Regions from separate parts of the Staphylococcus sp. HMSC068C09 genome, predicted to be linked through region 1. Evidence: predicted binding sites of a transcription regulator. Region 1 holds the regulator's gene; the other holds the start of a gene.

What was found. Region 1 encodes CtsR, which represses protease genes until heat stress. Its sites were predicted from a motif close to ATGGTCAATAAAGGTCAAACA; they were not measured.
Region 2: the regulator CtsR is predicted to act here: its motif matches at 7,521-7,541, upstream of clpP (ATP-dependent Clp endopeptidase proteolytic subunit ClpP).

Annotation. Positions count from the first base shown of each region.
Region 1 covers NZ_KV813745.1:51,038-60,842, forward strand. The annotation lists gene gltX (glutamate--tRNA ligase) at 1-891, opposite strand, end outside; gene HMPREF2930_RS02275 (PIN/TRAM domain-containing protein) at 1,169-2,242, opposite strand; gene radA (DNA repair protein RadA) at 2,265-3,638, opposite strand; gene HMPREF2930_RS02285 (ATP-dependent Clp protease ATP-binding subunit) at 3,772-6,291, opposite strand; gene HMPREF2930_RS02290 (protein arginine kinase) at 6,307-7,314, opposite strand; gene HMPREF2930_RS02295 (UvrB/UvrC motif-containing protein) at 7,307-7,870, opposite strand; gene HMPREF2930_RS02300 (CtsR family transcriptional regulator) at 7,902-8,363, opposite strand; gene HMPREF2930_RS02305 (NupC/NupG family nucleoside CNT transporter) at 8,518-9,732, shown strand; gene pdxT (pyridoxal 5'-phosphate synthase glutaminase subunit PdxT) at 9,769-9,805, opposite strand, start outside.
Region 2 covers NZ_KV813756.1:94,126-103,930, forward strand. The annotation lists gene hprK (HPr(Ser) kinase/phosphatase) at 1-384, shown strand, start outside; gene lgt (prolipoprotein diacylglyceryl transferase) at 388-1,230, shown strand; gene HMPREF2930_RS05185 (acyltransferase) at 1,230-1,709, shown strand; gene HMPREF2930_RS05190 (tetratricopeptide repeat protein) at 1,727-3,166, shown strand; gene trxB (thioredoxin-disulfide reductase) at 3,230-4,171, shown strand; gene rapZ (RNase adapter RapZ) at 4,325-5,239, shown strand; gene yvcK (gluconeogenesis factor YvcK family protein) at 5,236-6,222, shown strand; gene whiA (DNA-binding protein WhiA) at 6,320-7,264, shown strand; tRNA gene HMPREF2930_RS05215 (tRNA-Arg) at 7,337-7,408, opposite strand; gene clpP (ATP-dependent Clp endopeptidase proteolytic subunit ClpP) at 7,586-8,173, shown strand; gene HMPREF2930_RS05225 (hypothetical protein) at 8,226-8,408, opposite strand; gene HMPREF2930_RS05230 (TIGR01777 family oxidoreductase) at 8,426-9,325, opposite strand; gene HMPREF2930_RS11535 (hypothetical protein) at 9,599-9,769, opposite strand.

The DNA of each region.
Region 1 (9,805 bases):
TTTAGAAAAGATCTCATCTTCACCTTCAGGAGACCAACCTAGTAAAGCAATAAAATTGAATAACGCTTCAGGTAAATAACCTAAATCACGATATTGCTCGATAAATTGTAAAATTTGGCCATCTCGTTTACTTAATTTTTTACGTTGTTCATTTACAATTAATGACATATGCGCAAAACGTGGTGATTCCCAACCAAATGCTTCATAAATCATTAATTGCTTAGGTGTATTTGATACATGATCATCTCCACGAATAACATCAGAAATTTCCATATAGTGATCATCTACTGCTACCGCGAAATTATACGTAGGGACGCCATCTTTTTTCACGATAACCCAATCTCCAATATTATTAGAGTCAAAAGAAATTTCTCCTTTAACCATATCATCAAATGTATATGTTTTATCTTTTGGAACACGGAAACGAATAGCGGGTTTGCGTCCTTCAGCTTCAAATTGTTGACGTTGTTCTTCAGTTAGATGTGCATGTTTACCGCCATATCGTGGCATTTCTCCACGAGCAATTTGAGCTTCACGTTCTTCTTCTAATTCTTCTTCAGTCATGTAACATTTGTATGCTTTATCTTCATCTAATAATTGTTGAATAAGTGGATTATAGATGTCTGCACGTTCAGACTGACGATAAGGACCATGACCTTTGTCTTTATCGATAGATTCATCCCAATCTAAGCCTAACCATTTTAAGTTATCAAATTGTGAAGATTCTCCATCTTCAAGATTTCTTTTACTATCTGTATCTTCAATACGTACTACAAAATCTCCATCATAATGTTTAGCAAATAAATAATTAAATAATGCAGTTCTTGCATTTCCGATGTGTAAATATCCAGTTGGACTTGGCGCATATCTTACTCTTACGCGTTCACTCATTCGTTTCACTCCTAATTTTGTTATTCATTCTTTATAGCGAATGATTTCTTTCATTAGAAAAAAGTTATCCCAAACAATCTTTAAAGAATCGTTTTTGAATAACTTTAACTTCTAATCTATACTTAGATCAACTTCGCATTTCCTTATTATTGTAGCATTAATTGGCTGGTTTGATAAGTCTATTGCTGTTGTTGTTACGTTACTCATCAATATCTCATAGCGAAAAATGTTATACAATAATTTATAAATGAATACGTTTCACATGAAACCCTTTTCTCTATTCACTTAAGGACTCCTCTATAGTCTTAGCAAATATAATACGACCAGATGATGTTTGTAATAAACTAATGACTTCTAATTCAACCTGTTTACCTATAAGAGATTTGGCATGATCTACAACTACCATTGTTCCATCATCTAGATATCCTACCCCTTGGCCAGGTTCTTTACCCATTTTAGTTAATAAAATATTAAGTCGGTCACCTTGATGAACATTGGGTTTAATTGCTTCTGACAAATCATTAACATTTAATGCAGTAATCCCTTGAACATGACATACCTTATTCAAGTTGAAATCGGTTGTAATGACATGAGCATGATAAACTTGAGCTAATTCAACTAACAGTTTGTCAATATCACTATGAGATTTTTGAGGATGAATCACACGAGTTGGATAGTCTAAATCATAAAGTTGATTTAAAATATCTAATCCACGTTGTCCTTTTTCACGTTTGATACTATCATTAGCATCTGCAACTACTTGTAATTCATTTATAACTCCTTGAGGAATAAGAATTTCTCCATCTATAAATCCGCATTTAATAATATCTAAAATTCTTCCATCAATAATTGCACTTGTATCTAACAGTTTAGGTATGGCGCTGATATTATTTTTAGACATTGAACGTGCTATATTTTCTGGCAAAAACATAAGCATTTCATCACGCTTTTTCAAACCAAACTGGAATCCTAAATAACATAATAATAATGTAATAATAATAGGCACAAGGTGATTTAATATAGAATTTCCTATCATTTCTAAAATAAATGAAACCATTACTGAAATAAATAAACCAACGACTAATCCTAGTGTAGCAAACAAAATTTCAACTGCACTACGTTGCATAATCCAAATTTCAGCTTCTTTAAGTAATCGTGTTACTTTATTAATAAATAACCCAAATATTAGAAAGAATACAATCATCCCTATTAAACCATCAACATAATGATTAGTATAAATGGGATGGTTGTTCATACCTAAATCATTTAAAATTTCTGGAATTAACATGATTCCAAATGATGCACCAAGAATGATGTAGATTATAATAATAATTCCTTTTAATACCTTCATACGTTATCACCCCTTTAAATGCCTATGATGAGCGATTACTAAACGCATATGTTAAGGCATCATGTACCGTTGTCACACCAACGACCTGAACACCTTCTGGGAATGTCCATCCACCTATATTCGTTTGGGGAATAATCACTCTCTTAAATCCTAGTTTTGCCGCTTCTTGTACACGTTGCTCGATACGCGATACTCGTCTTACCTCACCAGTTAATCCCACTTCACCAATATAACAATCCAAACCATCTACGGCTTTATCTTTAAAACTTGAAGCAGTCGCTACAATAATACTTAAATCTACAGCCGGTTCAGTAAGTCTCACTCCACCCGCTACTTTAATGTAAGCATCTTGTTGTTGTAAAAGATAATTTTCTTTTTTCTCTAAAACAGCCATAAGTAAGCTAAGTCGATTGTGGTCGATGCCTGTGGCCATTCGTCTTGGATTATTAAATGTAGTAGGTGTTACTAGAGATTGCACCTCAATCAATAGTGGTCGTGTGCCTTCCATAGTAGCCACAATTGTTGATCCTGGAACATTTGTAGAGCGTTCTTCTAAAAACATTTCTGAAGGGTTTTGTACCCCTTTCAAACCACTTTGTTTCATTTCAAAAATACCCATTTCATTTGTTGAACCAAAACGATTTTTAACTGCTCTTAGAATTCGATAAGCATGGTGTTCATCACCTTCGAAGTATAAAACTGTATCTACCATATGTTCTAATAGTCTTGGACCAGCAATTTGCCCTTCTTTTGTTACGTGACCTACTATAAAAGTTGCGATATTCATTTGTTTTGCAATATTCATTAAACTTTGTGTACTTTCTCGAACTTGTGATACTGAGCCAGGTGCTGAACTAATCTCAGGATGATAAATCGTTTGAATTGAATCGACAACAAGTATGTCTGGGCGCTCTTGTTCCACGGTTTGATGAATAACTTCTAAATCTGTTTCAGCTAGTACATTTAAATTACTAGAGTCTTCCTCTAGACGATCTGCACGCAATTTCGTTTGATTTAGTGATTCTTCACCCGTGATATAAAGTACATTAAGTTTCTGTGATAACGATGCACAAATCTGTAATAATAATGTAGATTTCCCAATACCCGGGTCGCCGCCAATCAGTACGAGTGATCCACTAACAATTCCACCACCAAGTACACGATTAAATTCTTTAGAGTCCGTTTGAACTCTCGGTGTTGCCTCATGCTTAATACTATTTAATTTCTGTACTTTTGCTTGTGTCTCTTTTGCTTTTACGCCATGCTTTGGATTGGAAGTCTTTTCAATAATTTCCTCCATTTGATTCCAAGCACCACAATTCGGACATTTTCCCATCCATTTAGGAGACTGATATCCACAAGCCATACATTCGAAAATTACTTTTTTCTTGGCCAAAACTGCACCTCCGATTTTTTTGAACATATCTATTTTATATGTATCCAGTTATAATGACAAATTTAAATATATATATAAATGAAAAGAAGAGTCTAGGATTTAATGACTCCTAGACTCTGAATTTAAGCTCTTTTTATTCTTCTGTTGCTGGTTCTTTTGTATCTTCTATATTATTTTCTTGTTTATCATGGATATCATATTTGAATTCATTACCATCATGATCAATTGTGACTTCTTTTCCTTCAATTTGATTACCATCAAGTATCAATTCACTTAAATTATCTTCAACTGTTTTTTGAATTGCTCTAATTAATGGACGAGCACCGTATTCTGGATCATATCCTTCTTCGGCAATTTTTTCTTTAGCTTTATCAGTAACTACAATATTAATATCTTGTTCTGATAAACGTTTTGTTAATTTATTTACCATCATAGTCACAATTTCTTTAAGTTCATCTTTTGTTAATTTATTTACCATCATAGTCACAATTTCTTTAAGTTCATCTTTTGTTAATTTATGGAAAACAATAATATCATCTACACGGTTTAAGAACTCAGGACGGAATGAATTTTTAAGTTCTTTCATCATAGTTCTACGAATTGTTTCATAATCTTGTCCTTCAGATGCACCACCGAATCCAGCGAAACGTTGATCTTGTAGTTCTTGTGCTCCTACATTTGATGTCATAATAATAACAGTATTACGGAAATCAACTTGACGCCCTTTTGTATCAGTTAGATGTCCATCATCAAGTACTTGTAATAAGATATTAAACACATCTGGATGCGCTTTTTCAATTTCATCAAATAGGATAACAGAATATGGCTTACGTCTAACTTTTTCAGTTAATTGACCACCATCATCATGGCCTACATAACCTGGAGGCGCTCCAACTAAACGACTCACAGCATGTTTCTCCATAAATTCACTCATATCAACACGTATCATTGCGTCTTCTTCACCAAACATTGATTCAGCTAATGCACGTGCAAGTTCTGTTTTACCTACACCAGTTGGTCCTAAGAAAATGAAACTACCGATTGGACGTTTAGGATCTTTTAGGCCTGCACGTGCACGACGAACTGCTTTACTAATAGAAGTTACAGCATCGTTTTGTCCAATTACTCGATCATGTAATGTTTCTTCTAAATTAAGCAAACGATCTGACTCTGTTTCATTAATTCTAGTTAATGGAATCCCTGTCCATCCTGCAATAACTTCAGCAATATCTTCTTTAGATAATGATGTTGATTGTCCGCCTTGAGATGTCTTCCATTCATTTTTAGCATCTTCATATTGTTTTTCAAGTTTTGATTGTTTATCTCTTAAGTTAGCTGCATTTTCAAATTCTTGTGCATGGACGGCAGCATCTTTTTCATTTTTAACTTTTTCAATTTCTTGTTCAATCTCTTTTAAATTATTTGGAGTTGTGTGACTTTTTAGTCTCACTTTTGAACTTGCTTCGTCAATCAAATCAATTGCTTTATCTGGTAGGAAACGATCAGATACATAACGGTTACTTAATTTAGCAGCCGCTTCCAGTGCTTCATCAGAAATATTAATACGATGATGAGCTTCGTAGCGATCACGTAAACCTTTTAGAATAGCAACAGTATCTTCTACAGAAGGTTCATCAACTTGAATAGGTTGGAAACGACGTTCTAATGCAGCATCTTTTTCGATGTTTTTACGATATTCATCTAATGTTGTTGCACCTATGCATTGTAATTCACCACGCGCTAACGCTGGTTTTAAAATATTAGATGCATCAATTGCACCTTCTGCACCACCAGCACCAACTAGTGTATGCAATTCATCAATGAATAAAATGACATTACCTGCATGATGGATTTCATCCATGACTTTTTTCAAACGTTCTTCGAATTCACCACGATATTTAGTACCTGCCACGACTGTTCCCATATCTAGTGACATTACACGTTTATTTTTTAGCGTTTCTGGCACTTCATTATTTACAATAGCTTGTGCAAGACCTTCAGCAATGGCTGTTTTACCTACACCTGGTTCACCAATAAGTACAGGGTTATTTTTAGTTCTACGACTTAATACTTCAATAACACGTGTAATTTCTTTATCTCTACCCACAACTGGATCTAACGTACCGTCTTTAGCAATAACTGTTAAGTCTCGTGCTAGTCCATCCAATGTAGGAGTGTTGTTTGATTTATTTGCAGTTGCATTTTTAGTATTCATTTCAGGACTACCTAATGCTTTCACTACTTGTGCACGTGCTTTAGTAATATTCAAATCTAAGTTAGCAAATACACGTGCTGCTACTCCTTCATTTTCACGAATTAAACCTAATAAAATATGTTCTGTACCTACAAAATTATGATGCAATTTTCTTGCCTCATCCATTGATAGTTCAATGACTTTTTTAGCTCTTGGGGTATAGTGCAACGTACCTGAATGTTCTTGACCATGACCGATTAATTTTTCAACTTCTTCAATAACTTTATCTTCAGTAATATTAAAACTTTCAAGTACTTTAGCAGCAATACCTTCTGGTTCTTTCATTAATCCAAGTAGTAAGTGCTCAGTACCAATGTTCGAATGATTTAAACGAATTGCTTCTTCTTGTGCATGTGCTAATACACGTTGTGCGCGTTCAGTTAATCTACCAAATAACATATCGTTTACAACCTCCTAATTTGTATGTTTTCTTAATATATTTGCCCGTTTTTCATTTACAGATACGTTTTCATCTTCATCATTATATAAAAACGCAGATTGGATACTTACCATTAATTCATTAAACTTAAAGTTACTTAAATTTAAATATCCTAAATCTATGCCTAACTTAATTTCACTTAATCTATATGACGCTTCTTCCATTGATATCATACGGCTATTTTGTAATATTCCTAACGAACGATAAATACGGTCAAGCGTTTCTAATTCACTATATTGTGTTAAACGTTCACGAATTTGCATTTCTTCATTAATAATTTGTTGAACTACTTCTGTCAGCTGGTCAATAATATCTTCTTCTGTCTTACCTAATGTAAGTTGATTTGAAATTTGATAAATATGACCATAAACTTGTGAACCCTCTCCATATATACCTCGAATCGTAAATCCAAAACGATTAATTGTTTGTGCAATACGATTCATACGTTTCATTATAGATAATCCAGGTAAATGAAGCATCACACTTGCTCGCATTCCAGTCCCAATATTTGTAGGACAAGTAGTTAAATAACCTAAATCTTCATCGAAACTAATTTCTAATTGTTCATCAAGAATATCATCAATTTCTGAAGCCTTTTGATATAAATCTGTCAGAGATAAATCATTACCCATTGCTTGAATTCGTATATGATCTTCTTCATTAATCATAATACTTAAAGATTCATCGTCATTTAATAACACCGCTGAAGCTGGTTGTTTAATCAATTCTTTACTAATGAGATGTTTAGCCACTAACTTCATCTTACTTTGTTGGTCCATGGTATCTAAACGCATTAAAGATAAATTAGGTAGTGCATCTTGCACTTCATTGATTACTCTAAAACCTGCTTGTTCAGATGGAAACATTAAAGGATGAACATGATTTTCTAAATTACGTGCTAAACGAATACGCGAAGACATTACAATGGGAGATTCATCTGTTTCTTTCATCCATTCACTAATATGTGCATCCATATCATTCATCATGCTCCATCTCGCTTTCATGTTTCAAGGCTTTAATTTCATCTCTAATGACAGCTGCTTCTTCAAATTTTTGCTTTTCAATTAATATATTTAAGTAATTCGTTTTTTCTTCAATTTGTTTTTTTATTGCCAGTTTATGATGTGAAGAACGAGGCATCTTGCCTACATGTTCAAATTGTCCACCTTGTACTCGTCTTACAATATCAACAATATCCTCTTTAAATACTGCATAGCAATTTGCACATCCAAATTTACCTACATGAGCTATATCTTTCAATGTCATATTACATGTAGGACATCGTTTTTCTTCTTGAAATGCTACTTCATGAAAATTTAATCCGTGTTTAGTTGCTAAATGTTGTAAGATTTGTTTGACTACAAAGGCTTCTTCAATATCATCTTGAAACTCTGAATGTGACGCAGCATGTTCTTGTTGATTCCAAGGTTGCTCTCCTTGCGCACATTCTGAACACACCCACTTTTCAGAGGTACCATCTTTACTTTTTACTGTGAGTTTAACCTCTGCTTCATTTAAATGACAATTTTCGCAAAGCACACATAGACACCTCGCATTTCTTTATTATTTATTAATAGTAATTAATGATAGGTAATAATCGTTTGAGAATATTTGCTCTAATAATATCTCTAGAAACAACATCCATTGATAGTGTTTCACGATCAATAATCACTTGAATCATTCTTGCTTCTCTATCACTAATTAATCCTTTATCTAACAAACCATCAATTATATAATATGCTTGCTGTTGAGATATAGAAGGACCAATTAATTGCAATAGATGATTAATATAACCCGTTGCATCTTTATTTTCAATTTTCGTGATTCGGATATATCCTCCTCCACCACGTTTACTTTCTATTTCATAACCATGTTCATTTGTAAATCTCGTTTTAATAACATAGTTGAGTTGAGAAGGCACACAATCGAAACGTTGAGCAATATTAGCTCTTTGAATTTCTACCATATCTTCATTACTTTCTTCAAATAATTGTTTAATGTATTGTTCTATGATGTCAGACATGTTGTGCATGATTTACCACCCCTATTGACCTTCTTTGACTATATTATATGACCAACTTTGACCTTTTTCAACCAATTTGTTTTTTTTATTTAAAAATATTAATGTTACTTCTATTATTTTATTGTATTATATAAGATAAAGAGAATTTTAAAGGAGTAGAATCATGCATATTCTTATTGGGATCATTGGGATTATTGTCTTTTTAGCGCTGGCATTTTTATTTAGTTCAGATAAAAAGAATGTTCGTTGGCACTATGTTGGATTATTATTAATTATTCAACTTATATTCGCATTTATTCTTTTGAAAACGACTGCTGGTATTACAATTATCGGTGGTATTTCAAATGGATTTAACTATTTGTTACAAAAAGCTGCTGAAGGGGTTAATTTTGTTTTTGGAGGATTTAAATTTGTAGATCCAAAAAATCCACCATTCTTCTTTAGTGTCTTATTACCAATCGTATTTATTTCGGCATTAATTGGTATTTTACAATATACTAGAATTCTTCCATGGATTATTAATGTGTTAGGGTTCTTAATCTCTAAAATTAATGGTATGGGGCGTTTAGAATCATATAATGCAGTAGCAGCTGCGATTCTTGGCCAATCTGAAGTATTTATTTCATTAAAACAACAATTACCATATATACCTAAACAACGTTTATATACTTTAACTGCTTCTGCAATGTCTACTGTATCTGCATCTATTATCGGTGCATATTTTACATTGATTGAACCTAAATACGTTGTTACAGCGGTTGTATTAAACTTATTTGGTGGCTTCATTATTGCTTCTATTATTAACCCTTATACAGTTAATGAAGAAGATGATAAATTGCTAGTGGATGAATCAGAAACTAAAAAACAATCATTTTTTGAAATGTTAGGTGAATATATTTTAGATGGTTTCAAAGTAGCAGTTATCGTTGGTGCAATGTTAATTGGCTACATTGCAATCATTGCTTTATTAAATGGCCTTGTAAGTGGTATTTTTAGTTTAATTTCTGGCGGAGCAATCAAATGGGATTTCCAAACGTTAATTGGTTTTGTGTTTGCGCCATTTGCTTTCTTAGCAGGTGTTCCTTGGCAGGATGCAGTTAAATCAGGTTCTGTGATGGCAACAAAATTATTATCTAATGAATTTGTTGCTATGCAATCACTTGGAAGCTTGAAGGGTATTTCTGAACATGCAAAAGGTATTACGTCTGTATTTCTAGTTTCATTTGCTAACTTTAGTTCTATTGGTATCATTTCTGGTGCGATTAAATCACTTAACTCTGAAAAAGGTGATGTCGTAGCACGTTTTGGTATTAAGTTATTATTCGGTGCAACACTTGTATCATTTATTTCAGCTGCTATCGCTGGATTCTTCATTTAATAAGAAAAAGCTTGAGACTTTAATCTCAAGCTTTTTTTATTTAACTATATGTTCAATAAAATACTGAGTTATA
Region 2 (9,805 bases), on a different contig from region 1:
GACGAATTGGTTGGTACACCACCTAAGTTAATTGAACATTTATTAGAAATACGTGGACTAGGAATTATCAATGTCATGACTTTATTTGGAGCGGGGTCAATTCTAACCCAAAAACAAATACGGTTAAATATAAATCTTGAAAATTGGGATAAGAATAAATTATATGATCGCGTTGGATTAAATGAAGAAACATTAAAGATTTTAGATACAGAAATAACTAAAAAAACAATCCCTGTAAGACCAGGAAGAAACGTTGCTGTTATTATAGAAGTAGCTGCAATGAATTATCGTTTAAATATCATGGGTATTAATACAGCTGAAGAATTTAATCAACGTTTGAATGAAGAAATTATCAAGAATGGGAATCAGAATGAAGGGAAATAGTATATGCTTTTTAATTTGAATTATATCAATCCTACTGCTATCAATATAGGTCCTTTATCGATAAAATGGTATGGAATTATTATTGCAGTAGGAATATTAATAGGATATTTTATTGCTCAAGAAAGCTTGAAATCTATAGGATTACATAAAGATACATTAGTAGATATTATCTTTTATTGTGCAATTTTCGGATTTCTAGTTGCAAGAATTTATTTTGTTATATTTCAATGGCCTTATTATATGGAAAATCCATCAGAAATACCTAAAATTTGGCATGGCGGGATAGCTATTCACGGTGGATTAATAGGTGGCTTTATTACTGGAATTATTCTATGTAAATTGAAAAATCTTAATCCTTTTCAAATTGGAGACATTGTTGCGCCAAGTATTATATTAGCTCAAGGTATAGGGCGATGGGGCAATTTTATGAATCATGAAGCTCATGGTGGACCGGTATCAAGAACATTTCTAGAAAGCATGCATATTCCAGAATTTATTATTCGAAATATGTATATTGAAGGTGTATACTATCATCCTACTTTTTTATATGAATCTATTTGGGATATACTTGGATTTATTATATTAATTACCCTTAGAAAGCATCTACGTGTTGGAGAAACATTTTCATTATACCTCATTTGGTATTCAATAGGACGCTTCTTTATTGAAGGATTAAGAACAGACAGTTTAATGTTAACAAGTCATATTCGCGTAGCTCAACTTGTTTCAGTTATTTTAATGATTATGGGTATTATTTTAATTATCTATCGTCGAATCAAACATCAACCAGTTATTTATAAAAATGCTGGACCATTAACTTGGAATTCAAGAGTGAAGGTAAAATAATGAGACGATTAACTATTATTAATACACAGTCGATGAATCCCTTATGGCGCATTTACCAATTTGTTCGTTTTTCTAAAGTGTTAAAAAATACAGTAATAATAGAAATAAGTCGCTTTATTCCTTTTTTAAATGTAAAACGTTATATTTATATTCATTTCTTGAAGATGTCAATTGGGGAACGAACTGCATTTGCCTATAAGGTAATGCCTGATATTTTTCATCCCCAGTTAATATCTATTGGCAGTAATACTGTTATTGGTTATAATACAACAATATTAACGCATGAAATTTTAGTAAATGAGTATCGTTATGGACGAGTGGACATTGGTTCTCATACTTTAATTGGAGCAAATGTGACCATTTTACCTGGGGTGAAAATCGGTCATAACGTTATAATTAAAGCAGGTACTATCGTCTCTAAAGATGTTCCCGATGATACTATTGCTTTTGGAAACCCCATGCAAATTCATAATAAATAAGAAAGTGGTGACAAAGCATGGCACGAAAGGAACAAAAAATTATTCCAATGACTTTTGATGAGAATTTTTATCGAAAGATGGCAGATCAAAAATATAAACAGAGAGATTATAGAAAAGCAGCTGAATATTATAGAAATGTGCTAGATTTGTCACCTGAAGATTTTGATATAAGACTTAAGTATGCCGATTGTTTAAATGAATTGAATTTGAATAAAAAAGCAGAAAAAATGTTTTATGAAAGCATTATAAATGATCATAATGTAGCAGAAAGTTATTATCAATTGAGTCAACTGAATATTAAACTTAACGAGCCAAACAAGGCCTTCTTGTTTGGTATTAATTATGTAGTTTTATCAAATGATGATTCTTTTAGAGAAGAATTAGAAAAAATGTTCGAAGTTTCTTATATTGAAGAAAATAAAATTGAAATGGAAGCACAATTATTTGCAGTTCAATTATTATTTCAATATTTATTCGCTCAAGGACGTTTACAAGAAGCACGAACGTATATTTTAAAACAAAACGATGATATTCAGTCGCATCGCGTTATTAGAAATTTACTAGCAATGTGTTATCTTTATTTGAGTGAATATGAGATTGCTAAAGAATTATTCGAAACATTGCTTGCTGAAGATAACTCGGATGTACATGCACTCTGTCATTATACATTGCTATTATATAATACTAATGAAACAGAGAAGTATCACAAATATATAAAAATATTAAATAAAGTGATGCCGATGAACGAAGATGAAAGTTTTAAGTTAGGTATTGTACTAAGTTATCTCAAACAGTACAAAGCGTCTCAACAACTTTTATTACCTTTATATAAAAAGGGTAAGTTTGTTTCAATTCAAATGTTTAATGCTTTAAGCTATAACTATTATTACTTAGGAAATAAAAAACAAAGTAAATTATTTTGGGATAAATTATTGCAAATTTCTGAAGTAGATGTTGGATATGCCCCATGGGTATTAGAAGAAAGTAAATATACATTTGAACAAAAAATATTACCTTTATTATTAGATGATGACAGTCATTATCGATTATATGGCGTATTTTTATTAAATCAGTTAAACGGAAAAGAAATACTAATGACTGAAGACATTTGGTCAGTATTGGAAAACATGAATGACTATGAAAAGTTATATTTAACTTACTTAGTTCAAGGATTACATTTAAATAAGCTTGATTTTATTCATAAAGGATTAAAGAAAATGTATGACGTTGAAGAACTATCGTTTGATACAGAATTATTTGTCAGTTGGATTGATAAAGGAGAAGCTTTAATCGTTGAAGGCGTTAATTTTAAAGAGTTAAATAGATATATTGCGGCACATGTTTATTTATATTACCGTTATCATAAAAAGCGTATAACTAAAAAGAAAATCATTGAAATTTTTAATACTACAAGATATAAATTAGATAACGCAATTGATAAATTATTGAGCATATAAATTTATGAAAAGCAAATAATACTATATAATGCGCGTATTAATATAAACGTAGGAGGTATAAAAATGAACGAAGTAGATTTTGATGTTGCGATAATTGGGGCTGGACCAGCTGGAATGACTGCTGCAGTTTATGCATCACGTGCAAATCTAAATACAGTGATGATTGAACGTGGTATGCCTGGAGGACAAATGGCAAATACGGAAGAAGTTGAAAATTTTCCAGGGTTTGAAATGATTACAGGTCCAGATTTATCAACAAAAATGTTTGAACATGCGAAAAAATTTGGTGCTTCTTATCAATATGGAGATATCAAATCAATTGAAGATAATGGCGATCACAAAGTGATTAATCTAGGAAATAAAACTATAACAGCTAGAGCAGTGATTATTTCAACAGGTGCAGAATATAAAAAAATTGGTGTTCCTGGTGAACAAGAATTAGGTGGCCGTGGCGTAAGTTATTGTGCAGTATGTGATGGTGCATTCTTTAAAAACAAAAATATATTTGTTATTGGTGGAGGCGATTCAGCGGTAGAAGAGGGCGCATTCCTTACTAAATTCGCTGATAAAGTAACAATTGTTCACCGAAGAGACGAATTAAGAGCCCAAAAAATTCTACAAGATCGTGCATTTAAAAATGAAAAAATTGATTTTATTTGGAGTCACACTTTGAAATCAATTAATGAAAAAGATGGAAAAGTTGGATCTGTAACGTTAGTTTCAACAAAAGATGCGTCTGAACAAACGTTAGATGCAGACGGTGTATTTATTTATATTGGGATGAAACCTTTAACAGCACCATTTAATAACTTAGGTATTACAAATGATATGGGTTATATTATTACAAAAGATGATATGACTACTTCTGTACCAGGGATTTTTGCAGCTGGAGACGTGAGAGATAAAGGATTACGTCAAATCGTAACTGCTACAGGTGATGGTAGTATTGCTGCACAAAGTGCAATTGATTATATCGAAGAATTAAAAGATAAAGAAGAAGCTTAAGGGATTAATTAAAGCTAGAATAATCACTTCTGATAGAAGTATTATTACTAGCTTTTTTCTTAGCAGTAAAGTCGATACAAATTGTTAGCAAGGTAAAAATATATGCTATGATGTTATATAAATACATGTATGCTTAAATGGATGGTGCTTAGAATGGTTAATCAAATAAATGATGAAATGAGCAAAAGTGAACTATTAGTTGTTACAGGATTGTCTGGCGCTGGTAAATCATTAGTTATTCAATGTTTAGAAGATATTGGCTTTTTCTGTGTAGATAATTTACCACCTATATTACTACCTAAACTTGTGGAGTTAATGGAGCAAGGTAACCCTTCACTTCAAAAAGTAGCAATTGCAATTGATTTAAGAGGAAAAGAGTTATTTAAATCACTTATAGATGAAATTGATGTAATTAAAACGAGAAATGATGTTATTGTAGATGTTATGTTTTTAGAAGCTACAACTGAAAAATTAATTTCTAGATATAAAGAATCACGTAGAGCGCACCCTTTAAATCAAAATGGTCAAATGTCTTTAATTGATTCAATTCTAGAAGAACAACAATTACTTTCAAATATTAGATCAATAGCGAATTATATTATTGATACTACAGAGTTAAAGCCTAAAGAATTAAAAGAAAGAATCAAACGTCATTTCGCCGATGAAAAAATGAATTCATTTAGTATTAATGTAACTAGTTTTGGATTTAAACATGGTATTCAGAAAGATGCTGATTTAGTATTCGATGTACGCTTTTTGCCTAATCCATATTATGTTGAAGACTTGAGACCGATGACTGGAGAAGATGAAGCAGTTTATAATTATGTGATGAAATGGAAAGAAACTGAAACTTTCTTTGAAAAACTAATGGATTTACTTATTTTTATGATTCCAGGCTATAAAAAAGAGGGTAAATCACAACTGGTTATAGCAATAGGTTGTACTGGCGGACAACATCGCTCTGTAGCCTTAGCTAAACGTATCGGAGAAGAGTTAAATGATATATTTGATTATAATGTGTATGTTCATCATAGAGATGCACATATTGAAAGTGGCGTGAAGAAATGAAACAGTTGAAAGTAGTACTAATCGGAGGAGGCACAGGACTCTCAGTACTAGCTAGAGGGTTACGAGAATATCCAATAGATATTACTGCTATTGTTACAGTTGCAGATGATGGTGGTAGTACAGGTAAAATTAGAGATGAAATGTCTATTCCTGCTCCAGGAGATATTAGAAATGTCATTGCAGCGCTAAGTGATGCAGAACCAATTCTAGAAGAATTATTTCAGTATCGTTTTGAAGAACATCAAATTGAAGGTCACTCATTAGGTAATTTATTACTTGCAGCACTTACAAATATAAAAAATGACTTTGGTCATGCAGTGAAAGAATTAAGTAAAATTTTAAACATTAAAGGAAAAGTGATTCCATCTACTAATACTAATGTTATGTTAAATGCTGTTTTAGAAGATGGTGAGATTGTTAAAGGTGAATCTAAAATACCTAAAAAAAATAAAAAAATTCGACGTGTCTATTTAGAACCATCTAATGTAGAACCCATGCAGGAAGCCGTTGATGCTTTACAAGAAGCGGATTTAATTGTTCTAGGTCCTGGTTCACTGTATACAAGTGTAATTTCAAATTTGTGTATTGAAGGTATTTCTAAAGCAATCATAAGTTCACAAGCACCGAAATTATACATTTCTAATATTATGACTCAACCAGGAGAAACAAATGATTATGATGTCTACGATCATGTTAAAGCTATTCATCAACATGCTGGTGAACCATTTATTGATTATGTTATTTGTAGTAATGATGCATTTGATGAACAGATTCTTCAACGATATAAAGAACGTAATGCTCATCCTGTAAGTACGAATAAAATAAAATTAACAGAAAATCATATTAAAATGATTACTTCTAAAAATCTTGTAGAAATTTATGACCATGTCTTTGTTCGTCATAATACAAAGGTACTTGCTAAACTTGTATATGATTTAGCACTTGAATTAACAAGTACAATTCAATTTAAACCTAAAAAATAAATTTTAATGAATTTAAAAATAATTTGATATAGAGTGTTATATATTTTGAGATGTTAATTACATATAATAATGATGATGAGAAAAGGAGGGAGCATCAATGAGTTTTGCATCAGATATGAAAAATGAATTGACCCGCATTGAAGTCGATGAAAGTAATGCTAAAGCTGAACTTAGCGCTTTGATTCGGATGAACGGTGCACTCAGTTTATCTAATCAACAATTTGTAATTAATGTTCAAACTGAAAATGCGACTACGGCTCGAAGAATATATTCATTAATTAAGCGTATTTTTAATGTCGAAGTAGAAATTTTAGTACGAAAAAAAATGAAATTAAAAAAGAATAATATCTACATTTGTCGAACTAAAGTACGTGCTAAAGAAATACTTGATAAATTAGGTATTTTAAAAAATGGTATTTTCGTTCATGACATTGATGCGAGTATAATTAAAGATGATGAAATGCGTAGAAGCTATTTAAGAGGGGCATTTTTAGCGGGTGGATCAGTAAATAATCCAGAAACCTCTTCCTACCATTTAGAAATTTTTTCTCAATATGAAGGACATGCTGAGGGATTAACTAAACTAATGAACAGTTATGGACTGAATGCTAAGCATTTAGAACGAAAAAAAGGAAGTATTTCTTATTTGAAAGAAGCGGAGAAAATTTCTGAGTTTTTAAGTTTGATAGGGGGGTACCAAGCACTATTAAAATTTGAAGATGTAAGAATAGTGAGAGATATGAGAAACTCTGTCAATAGATTAGTAAATTGTGAAACAGCTAATTTAAATAAAACTGTGAGTGCAGCTATGAAACAAGTACAAAGCATTCAATTAATTGATGAAGAAATAGGTTTAGATAATTTACCTGATCGTTTAAGAGAGATTGCAAAATTACGAGTAGAACATCAAGAAATTTCTTTGAAAGAATTAGGAGAAATGATATCAAATGGGCCTATTTCTAAATCAGGAGTAAATCATCGCTTACGAAAATTAAATGAACTCGCTGATAAAATTAGAAATGGAGAAAAAGTTGAATTGTAAAATAAAATGTATTTTAAAAAATAGGATAAAACATCAATATAACGTTTCATCCTATTTTTTAATAATCATTAGTCCCCTCGAGAGGAATCGAACCTCTATCTTAAGAACCGGAATCTTACGTGCTATCCATTACACTACGAGGAGTATAATATAAAAACTAATTTCTGTACTAAATATATAATTAACAGTACAATTTGAATATATGAATAGTGTATAAAATTATAAAAAGCCACGTCAAATAAATATAAAGGTATTATTTTTGACCATTTTTGACTTTTGTTGTAAAATAAATATAACAGTTAATTACAAGGAGGAAATATAATGAATTTAATTCCTACAGTTATAGAAACAACAAATCGCGGTGAACGCGCCTATGATATTTATTCTCGTCTATTAAAAGACCGCATTATTATGTTAGGCTCAGCAATTGATGATAATGTTGCAAATTCAATTGTATCACAATTATTATTCTTACAAGCTCAAGACTCTGAAAAAGATATTTATTTATACATCAATTCTCCAGGTGGTAGTGTAACAGCAGGATTTGCTATTTACGATACAATTCAACACATTAAACCAGATGTACAAACAATTTGTATTGGTATGGCTGCATCAATGGGATCATTCTTATTAGCAGCTGGTACAAAAGGTAAACGTTTTGCCTTACCAAACGCTGAAGTTATGATTCATCAACCATTAGGTGGCGCTCAAGGTCAAGCGACTGAAATTGAAATTGCTGCTAACCATATCTTAAAAACACGTGAAAAATTGAATCGTATTTTAGCTGAACGTACAGGTCAAAGTATTGAAAGAATTCAAAAAGATACTGATCGTGATAACTTCTTAACTGCTGATGAAGCAAAAGAATATGGTTTAATTGATCATGTAATGCAACCTGAAGATATGTAAATAGAATTGTTTAACATGTAAAAAAGGAAGAGCATTGATGCTCTTCCTTTTTTTATGGTTTTTTAGTTTTTAATAAATAATGTATAGCTACAAACCCTAATAATAATCCTATAATAATAAAGAAAAAAGATAAAAGTACCATAATAATACTCTTTTCGAAAGCAAAGATACCATTTAAAATTAAAAATACACTAGCGATAAGTAGTAAGATATACGTTAACTTGTTGTCATTCATTACTAAATCTCCAAATATTATTCGTTAATTAAGTCTTCAAGTGCAACTTTTAAATTATTATATCTAAAATTAAACCCTAATGCTTCTAATTTATTAGGTAAGACTTTTTGAGTATCGAGAACTACTGTCGACATTTCTCCTAGTACAGCACGCATAATGAATGATGGCACCCATGTTTCATGTGGTTTATGCATCGTACGTCCAAGCGTATAACCAAATAAATTTTGACGTTCAGGAATTGGAGAAGCCATATTAAATGGACCTTTTGCATTTGATTCGTCAATTGTAAATAAAATCGCACGCACTAAGTCATCTATGTGAATCCAAGAATACCATTGACGGCCAGAACCTAATTTGCCGCCTACGTAGAATTTATATGGTAGTTTCATCGTTTGAAGTGCGCCACCTTCAGAAGACAAAATCATACTAAATCTTCCCAATACAACACGTGTACCAAAATTTTCGAAACGACGAGCAAATCGTTCCCATTGATAAACAACATCTGACAGGAAATCAAAAGGAAGTGTTTGATATTGTTCTGTATAAGTTCGATGTAAACTTGGAGGATAATAACTCAAAGCACTGGCATTAAAAAGCACTTCAGGTTTATGTTGACGTTGCTCAAATAAATGAACTAAAGATTCAGTCGATTGAATACGACTTGTCATAATCGTTTGTTTGTAAGAGGATGTCCAACGTTTATTTAATGTAGCTCCTGCTAAATTAATAACTATATCAATATCTGGTACTTGATTTTCCCATCCTTTTTTAGACCAGTTAACATACGTAATCTTAGGCTCATCACTTTGTTTATCACTACGAGTTAAAATTGTAATATGAGCCTCTCTTTTTTTAATTTCATTTACTAAATGACTACCTACCATTCCAGTTCCACCAGTAATTAAAAATTGTTTCATTTACTAACACCTCATTTTTTATAAAGAAAATAAATTTTTTTAATGACAATGTAGAGAAAGATGCTCAAAAAGCATTCAAGATTTATTCAATAATATGTCATTAACTTTAGAAAATACGGTCATTAAATTACCTAAATTTAGCTATAATATAAGTGTAGATTTGCCATAGAGAATAGTAGAATATTTAAAAGTATGTTTATACCTTTAATATACTAATATACAAAACAAAAGTCATTTTAATTTCTTTCTATTCTCTTTCAAGTATCTATTATATTACTTTATAAATAAGATTAAGAATAATATGATTATAGGAATTAAAATGCCAATAAATATATCAAATTTTGAGTTTTTACTTTCATCAAAATCATCATTACTTAACATCATAGATTTAATTTTATTGCTTGAATGATGTTTGAATAATGTGTTAAAAGTATCTTTTTTCATTTTGTCACTCCAAAATTTACATCATATTGATAGTGT